Regions from separate parts of the Virgibacillus sp. MG-45 genome, predicted to be linked through region 2. Evidence: riboswitches for the same ligand, from Rfam matches in the RefSeq annotation. Region 2 holds a riboswitch; the other holds the start of a gene.
The links. Region 2 has a riboswitch for cyclic di-GMP ahead of SPK86_RS00900 (DUF5667 domain-containing protein). Riboswitches for the same ligand answer to the same signal wherever they lie in the genome.
Positions count from the first base shown of each region.

Region 1: linked by a shared signal. The riboswitch ahead of SPK86_RS05690 (anti-repressor SinI family protein) and the one ahead of SPK86_RS00900 (DUF5667 domain-containing protein) in region 2 are both predicted to bind cyclic di-GMP.

Region 1 covers NZ_JAXOFU010000004.1:58,860-63,267, forward strand. The annotation lists gene SPK86_RS05675 (TasA family protein) at 1-465, shown strand, start outside; gene SPK86_RS05680 (TasA family protein) at 491-1,342, shown strand; gene SPK86_RS05685 (hypothetical protein) at 1,419-2,033, shown strand; cyclic di-GMP riboswitch class I at 2,158-2,240, shown strand; gene SPK86_RS05690 (anti-repressor SinI family protein) at 2,265-2,393, shown strand; gene SPK86_RS05695 (helix-turn-helix domain-containing protein) at 2,471-2,806, shown strand; gene SPK86_RS05700 (hypothetical protein) at 3,524-3,664, shown strand; gene SPK86_RS05705 (DUF7916 family protein) at 3,984-4,408, shown strand, end outside.
Region 2 covers NZ_JAXOFU010000001.1:172,617-177,024, reverse strand. The annotation lists gene SPK86_RS00910 (metal-dependent hydrolase family protein) at 1-965, shown strand, start outside; gene SPK86_RS00905 (phosphotransferase family protein) at 1,090-2,142, shown strand; cyclic di-GMP riboswitch class I at 2,698-2,792, shown strand; gene SPK86_RS00900 (DUF5667 domain-containing protein) at 2,843-4,234, shown strand.

The DNA.
Region 1 (4,408 bases), on a different contig from region 2:
AATACAGATGTGTTGTTTGATCTAAGCAATTTAAAGCCAGGCGATTGGTTTGAAAAAACATTGACCTTAACGAATAACGGGTCGCTAGCGATTGATGAGATCTTATTAACGAGTTTTGCTTCAGGATGGGAAGATGTGCTCCATAACCAATTACCTGATGATGGTGTTAATAACGAAGTAGATTTTCTCCGCCAATTTCAAGTTGAAGTGATGGGAGAGACATTTACATTAGATGAATTAGTAGCTCATGCTAATCAAAGCGTTACCTTTGAAGGAGCGGGTGTGGCTTCATTAGAACCGGGAGATTCTCATGATTTTGATGTAAAAATTACGTTTGTAGAGGACGATACTCGCTATGATGGCTCTCGCTTCTTTGAGCAAAACAAATACCAAGGAGAAGGTGCAGCGATTAATTTACGCTTTGAAGCTACACAAATGCCTGGTGAAGATCGCAGCAACGACTAAAAAATTGAATGGGGGAGCGTAAAAGATGGGTATTAAAAAACGATTAACAAGTGGAGCTATTGCTGCCACACTCGGAATCTCATTAATTGGAGTAGGAACATGGGCAGCGTTTAATGATGTGGAAAATGTAGAAGGTGGCGTTGCGGCAGGAACCTTGGAACTTTCTTTAAATGAACTGAATGGACAGCCGGTAAACTTTGATATTTCTAACTTAAAGCCTGGTGACCATATGACAAGACAGCTTCAGCTTAAAAATGATGGCTCACTAGCGATAAAAGATGTGCTCTTGTCTATAGAGACCGTTGACTTTCAAGACTATGCGCCAAATGAGCCAGGAATGCCAGGCTATGAGGATGAGGATACGTGGGGAGAAAATACCGTTGTTGACTACTTAAACCAGTTTGAAGTTACCATCATGAATGTAGGAAATGAAGGCAGTGGGGATGGGGAATTCCCGAAGAATATTATTCTTGAGAATGTATCTTTAGGCGATTTTTATTTAGCATCTGGTACGATCCATGGCGATCGTCCAGGGGAGGATCCAGCTTCTATCCAAGCTGCTAGAGAACGTGTCTGGAATAGTGTCGATCAAGCATATATTGATGTAGCTTCAAATCGATTGAATGTGTCAACAGTAAATCCTGATCAATGGACGGGACTTCCAGTCGATCCGTATGATCCAGACAATGTGCTTATCAAAATTGCTTTTAAAGATGACCAAACAAAAAATGAAGATGGCACATATGTACAGAACAAATATCAAGGAGATGCTGCTGCAATCGAATTTATGTTTGAAGCGAGACAATGGGATGGGCAGGATGTTTCCGACGAAGAAGGCTATGTAGAATCCAATGAACAGGCTAATAATGGCAATTAATTATTAAGGGAAGAGCTGCAGGGGAATTTGACGATTCCCCTGCAGCTATCTACTAAAGCTGGGAGGGGTGGATAGAATGAAACTAAAAGAAACAATTTTTTTCACCATTGTAATAATGGTGTTTTCCAGTATTTCTTTGGTGCATGCTGAAGAAGAATTTAATGTTGAACTTTCTACGAATCCCAGCACTATTCTTTTTCATATTGAAGAAATGAAACCAGGAGACTATGCAAGTAAAACATTAACGGTTACAAGTAATAGCACAGGAATGGTTGGTTATATCGTTAATGAAAGGTTTGTAGATGGATCTGAGAAGCTGTATGACCATCTAACATTAAGAATTTCAGATGAACACTCGACTTTATATGATGGGTTGGTGAAAGACTTTCAACAGCTCGAAAGTCGCGAATTAAAAGAGAAAGATTCAGATGTAATTACTTTTACAGTGTCCATGCCAAGTGAGTTAGGAAATGATTTTCAAGGGTTGAGAACAGCATTTGAACTAGAAATTTATGCAGAAGGGTCAATAAATAGTGCTTTGCCATCAGGAAGTAAATTACCAAACACGGCAACAGCTATGTTTCAGTATATTTTAATTGGTATCATCTTATTAAGTGTTGGAACTGCGGTTTATCTCCTACAAGTACGAAAGACATTGTTCAGGAAAAAGAAATTAGATATCGAATCATAATTTTCCTGCAAATATAGACAAAATGATGTGAGGCATTATACAAAACTAGTTTTAATATGACAAAACAAGTCAACCAAAAGTCCTTACTCGTATAGTATATTAGACATATAGAGAAAAAACTTCCTCAGAATAAAGGCAAACTTATTGAAAGGTAAGGACGCAAAATCACAGGTCTAACGTAATTGCTAGGACGGCTGGATTGCCTGAGCGTTATATTGGGGGATGGGGGAAATGGAAAGTATAATGGGAAAAGTTGTATTGGATGAGGAATGGATTATGCTAATAAAGGAGGCGAAGGCTGTAGGGCTATCAGTGGAAGATGTACGTTTATTTATAGAAGAAAATAAATCATGTACATAGCGAATTGAAAAACGTACTATATATAGAACTGCTCACCTATTTTGTGGTATAATTCGCAATGAAAGAAGGTGAGATGCTTGATAGGTGAAAAAATCAAACAATTACGGACAGAAAAGAACCTGTCTATATCTGAATTGGCTGAGCGAGCAAATGTAGCAAAATCCTATCTAAGTTCCATTGAGCGCAACTTGCAACGGAATCCATCAATCCATTTTATGGAAAAAATCAGTAGTGTGTTAGGGGTAACTGTTAATGAGTTGCTTGATGACAACCATGATTCACAAGAGGAAGTGCTTGATCATGAATGGCTGCAAATTGTCAAAGAGGCAATGGATTCAGGCATTACAAAAGAACAGTTCAAGGAGTTTTTGGAATTTAGCAAGTGGAAAAACAAGCAAGAGAACCACTCTTGATTTGAAATGCGATTACCCTAATTAAATAATATATTTTTGCATACTACGGAGATGATACTGTAGTATTTTTTCTTGTGTTTTTTACATGTGTAGGTTTGCTCTCCTCCAACATTTGAAGATTCATCCCACGTAAACTGGAGGTGCTCTGTCTTACCTGCGTCAGCAACAAGCTTCTTTCTTAACCTAATGAACATTGATTGTGTATAAAAGTTGACAACAATACATAAAATTAACCTTTCCATAAATTTAAATATGGATTTTTGTTCCAATACGTAGTACGATGGAACTAATTGTCATTCGGTAATGAATTAAGCATAATCCCTTTCATGATTATTCTTATGTTGTATCGCATAACATCCTAAATTTACATACTCTTCTAATATCATTATGGTAGGGTAGCATTTTTCGTTATCGTATCTTTAGTAACCTTAAACTGTTTCCGTGCATAAGATAGTTGAAACAAGTTTTGTGCAAGGACAAAAACAATAAGGTGATGCTACATGATGTCTTTTTTAATAGCACAAAGATAGGTAAAGACAAAAACATCATAAAGCTTTCGAAAATTATATAGATAGAACGTCAAAAATCGACAGTATTCTATAGTTATATATGTTATTCTTCGGTTACGTTGCATTTTTTGCCGACTACTAAAAGAATTTGTCAATCCGTACGGTTAAAATAATCTAATATTGGGATACTTTTTAAGAGGGTGAAGAAATGAGTGAACGGGAATATTATAAGCATGTATTACAAAAGGTAATTGCAGAGACAGAAAATGAAAAGATAAAGACGTCTGAAGAACTAATTCAAGCACTTATATTTGAGCTTACTGAATTAAGACGAACAGCAACAGATTAGAAATGCTACGTTGGAATGGATGATTATCAAAGTTTATTGCTGTATAATAACAGCGTAACATTGGACAAACTGTTTGCGAAATTGATGGAACGGATAGTAAGTTTTTTCCTTATACTATTGATTTTAGGTGGGAAGATAGTATGGATACGTTTAAAAATCCAAATTTGATGATTTTTAAATGAATAATGCAGGCTAATGCTTATGAGCACATAGGCATTAGCCTCTTTGTAATTAGAGACCACTGGAGCTGTGTCAAGTGGAAATAAAAGTTATCACGAAAAATAGTGCCTAAACGTAATATACGAGGAGGAATATAATTATGAAACGATTGTTAAATTGTACTGCTTCTGATTTCGCTTCAATGAATAAAGATGAACTCTTGCAATCTATTCAGGCTTCAGAGGGAAGAACCATGCTTGCAGAAGTCGTGTGCTCCACTACGCCATTATATCCAGGCTTAACAAATGCAGAATATGTAGCAGCATTTGGGGCGGATCTTGTTTTGTTAAATGTATTTGATGTTGACAAGCCTAGCGTTGAAGGTTTAGAGCTTTTAGAGAAGAAAGTAGAAACAAACGATATTATCCAAACGGTAAAGGAACTAGTTGGGCGACCTGTTGGAATTAATTTAGAGCCAGTAGATATTCACGCTAATGAGTTAGAAACATTAGAGCAATTGCCGGCAGGACGACGGGCGACAGATAATACGATTCAAAAAGCAATAGGCCTTGGTGTTGATTTTAT
Region 2 (4,408 bases):
ATTTAAAAACGACTTTACATGCGGGAATCACTTCTGTAAGAGATGCCCTTGGAACCGATTTAGGCGTGAAAAAGGCTGTAGAGGAGGGGGTTATTCCTGGTCCGAGGCTACAGCTAAGCATTAATGCCTTAACAATAACAGGTGGGCATGGGGATGGTTATACGGTCTCTGGAAAGGAAATGGACATTTTGCCATCAGATTATCCCGGTATGCCAAATGGGAAGTGTGATGGTATCGAAGAAGTTAGAAGAAAGACGAGAGAAATGCTACGGGCTGGTGCTGAGGTTATCAAGGTACATGCAACGGGCGGTGTATTAAGTGCAACCGATCATCCAGAATTCACCCAGTTTTCCTTAGAGGAGTTAAAGGTCATTGTAGAAGAAGGACGATTCCGTAAAGGGATAAAAGTAATGGCACATGCACAGGGAGCAGAAGGAATAAAAAATGCGGTACGAGCAGGAATTCATTCGATCGAGCATGGTATATTTATCGATGATGAAGCAATTGAATTAATGCTGGAAAACGGAACTTATTTAGTGCCTACTTTGCTCGCACCGGTGGCAGTTTTAGAAACGGCCAAAGAAACAGGAATGCCAGAAACAGCTGTGCAAAAATCAAAGGAAGTAATCGAACAGCACCAAGCAAGCTTTCAAAAAGCGTACCGTGCAGGTGTTAAAATTGCAATGGGAACCGATGCTGGTGTCATGAAGCACGGCACAAACCTCCGAGAGCTTGGACTAATGGTTGACGGAGGAATGACGCCAATGGAGGCGATTGTGGCTTCCACAAAAACCGCTGCAACTTGTCTAGGCTGGGAGGATCGAGTTGGAACGTTGGAAAACGGAAAGCTTGCCGATGTAATTATTGTGAAAGGAGATCCGTTAGCTGATATTTATTCTCTTGCCAATAATAATACGGTGCAAGTCGTTATGAAAAATGGCAAAATCGAAAAAAATGTATTATAGGTGATGAGGCTGCCAAATTGGCGGCCTTATTATTTTTTATAAGAATTGGTCTTTACTGGAAAGTGGCACGAAGGATAGTATATGATATTCATAAAAGCACAGAAAGCTTATTGGAGGATAAGGGATGACTGCCAAAATCATATTTGCTTCAAATAAATTGGAAAATATTAATGACCAACAAATAAAGCAAATGGTTGACAAACAAGGGCTTGGTCAATTCATTTCCGCACAAAGAACAGCACAAGGTGCAATGGGACAAACGATGTATGTTTGCACGACAAAGGGAGATTATGTGTTAAAAGGAAACCCGTTGTATGAAGGGCAGCTTAAAGAGGAAAAATACTTTATTGAACAGCTTCATAAACACACGGATATTCCCGTTCCAGTCCCATACATTCTTGATGAATCTGAAGATATTTTCGGATGGAACTATGCAATTATGCCTCGTCTCAGTGGATATCATCTAACAGATAAACAGCTTTACGAAAAGCTTCCTTATGAGGAGAAAGTAAAAATCGCCGAGAGGATCGCACATACATTAACAGCATTTCATCAATGGCGGGTTCGTGATTGTGGAGAATTAAATCCATTAACATGTTCTATTACTCCATTCCAAGAGGGATACCAAGCTTGGCTATATAAACGAATTTATTTTTGGTTACAGGATGCAACGAAGTATTCATTGATTTTACCGAAGGATATCGCATGGGTGCAGCACATATTAGATACATCGCAATCCGCATTTGCAGCGTTTTCATCGCCATGCTTTGTGATGGGAGATTTTAAACCGGGAAATTTTTTGATTGATCACACAAAAACGGAAGGATGGAAAGTAAGTGGTGTCTTTGATTTTACGAACGCTTACTTTGGTGATCCATTATCTGATTTAATAAAGCTTGTCACGCTATATATAGATAAGGAAGAAGAGAGCATCGCCTTGCATTTGATGAAAACGTATATAAACGGTTGTATGCATTCGTATGAAAAAACGGAAATAAAGCAACGTCTTATGGTGCACATGCTTCATCAGCGTATATTGGATTGGGGATGTGCAAAGGCTATAAATAAAGTCGATTGGGATAATGATCTTGCATTCTTTATATGGGCTAGTCGTTACACAGAGAAGGTTGCAGATTTCGTAGACAAAATCGATAACCCTTCCTGCTTACATCAATAAAGCAAGGAATTTTCTGAATTAATTTGATCATAAGCTGTGTATAATTTCTGATTTCGTGGTATAATACGTTTAGAAGTTAATTTATCATTAAAAACCGCCCCATGCGGATGCATGGAACGGTTACAATAGACCAACCCCAGCAAGAGGGGAAGGCACGATTTGGGAATAACCCTTCACGTCTCGGCTAAAGCACATGAGGGGTTATTTTTTATTGTTCTTCTCGGACATGATAAAAGCGATTAACATGCCAAATGAAATCATCAGCGTTAATACACCCTCCATATCCATAGGCATCACCCCCCTTCAAGGAAAACATCCTAGAAGGTTAACAGTGTGCCCGAACCCCTCATGTGAAGCCGGCCTATTGTTAACTAAATTATACCATATTCGATCGTATGTTCCTAATTTTTTTTGGCTATTTATAGTCCGAAACGAAAGGATGCTGCTTATGCACAGCATCTTTTTTTGATTTTAAATATTTTTTGAATTTATTTCGTCATCCCCCCTCAAAATTCGACACAATGGCGTATGAATGATAGATATTTTCAAAATAAAAGATGAAAAAGGCAAAACCATTGAAAGGTGGTGACGCAAAGCTAGAGGGACTAAAGATGTTTAATGGAGAATATCTATGTCAGCCAGCTGCCGTGTTACATAGGAACTAAAAATTGTCTTTATAGTACTCAAGGAGAGAAGTCAAATGGAGAATAAACTAAAAAAAATCTTAACAACGACTGTGTTTGCGGGGACTTTACTCGTTGCAAACTCCGCCTACGCGGATACAACTGGAGTAGAGGGGAATAACACAACAAAGGAGCCAGCAACCGAGCAAGCAGGAATGACACCTGATCATTTCTTTTATTTCTTTGATAAGCTTGGAGAAAATATGCAGTTGCTCTTTACAACAGATCCAGAAAAAGAATCAGATCTATTATTACAATTTGCTAATGAGCGCTTATCTGAAGCAGATCAAATGGCAGGAAAAGATAAAGATAAGTACGTTAATAAACTTATCGATGCTTATTTAACAAATTTAGAAAAAGCACAGGAAAATGTGGCGGAAATTGTAATTTCAGAGAAAATCGATCAAACAGTAAAAGAGGATTTATCGACAAAACTGGAAGATGTAACGTCCGTTTCTGATGCTGTAACAGAAAAACTGGAAGAAGAAAAAGCAGTAACCCTAGAGGAAAAAAGACAAGAAGCTTATTTAGTTGCTAATGTAGTAAAAGACCTTGATCCAGAGAAAGTAAAAACACTTCGTGAACAAGGATTTGGCTTTGGTGAAATTGTTAAAGTAGTGGCTTTAGCACAAGAAAGTGGTAAAACAGAAGATGAAATCGCAGCCATGTTAAAAGAAGGAAAAGGATATGGCGAGATAGCGAAGGAATTAAATGTAGATCCAGGTCAAATTATGAAAAAAGTAATTAAGAAAAAAGAGAAGTATATTGACCAAATGGTTGAAAAAGCAAAAGAAGCTGGCGATGAAACTGCGCTTCAAAATCTTCTAAAAGCAAAGGAAAACATTAAGCGTAAGAAAATCGAGTTTAAAATTGTCAAAGAATATGCAGAACTTGAAGAGGAAATCAAAGAAGAGTTATTAGAAATTCAAGAAGATTTAGCTGCTGGAAAGATTACACAGGAAGAAGCAGACCGAAAAATAAAAGAATTACAAGAAGAAGCAGCAGAAGAATTTAATGAGTTAAAAGAGGAAGCGGAAGAAGAAGCAAGAGAAGAAGATGATGATGACCTTGATGATGAGCAAGAAGATAAAGATGATGAAGCAGAAGAATTAGCAGAAAAGCAAAAGGAAAAAGCTGAAAAAGCACGTGAGAAACGAGAAGAAGCAGAAGAAAGAGCAAGAGAAAAAGCTGAAAAAGCACAAGAGAAACGCGAAGAAGCTGAAGAAAAAGCAAGAGAAAAAGCTGAAAAAGAGCGCGAGAAACGAGAAGAAGCAGAAGAAAGAGCAAGAGAAAAAGCTGAAAAAGAACGCGAAAAACGCGAAGAAGCTGAAGAGAAAGCAAAAGAAAAGGCTGAAAAAGCCAATAAAAAAGAAGCCGATGATGACGATCAAGAGGACGATGAAGATTAATTGAACTTGGCTGGAACAAAACAATTTTTCATCCGAAAAGTCCGAATGAAATAATGATGATAATCATTTAAATTTAATTGCATGCAGTTGAAATGGGTGAGATTCCTTCAGGAACAGGAACCATGGAACGCAGACTAAAATCGCTAAATCCTGTGGCAACGTCTGCGCTAGCCT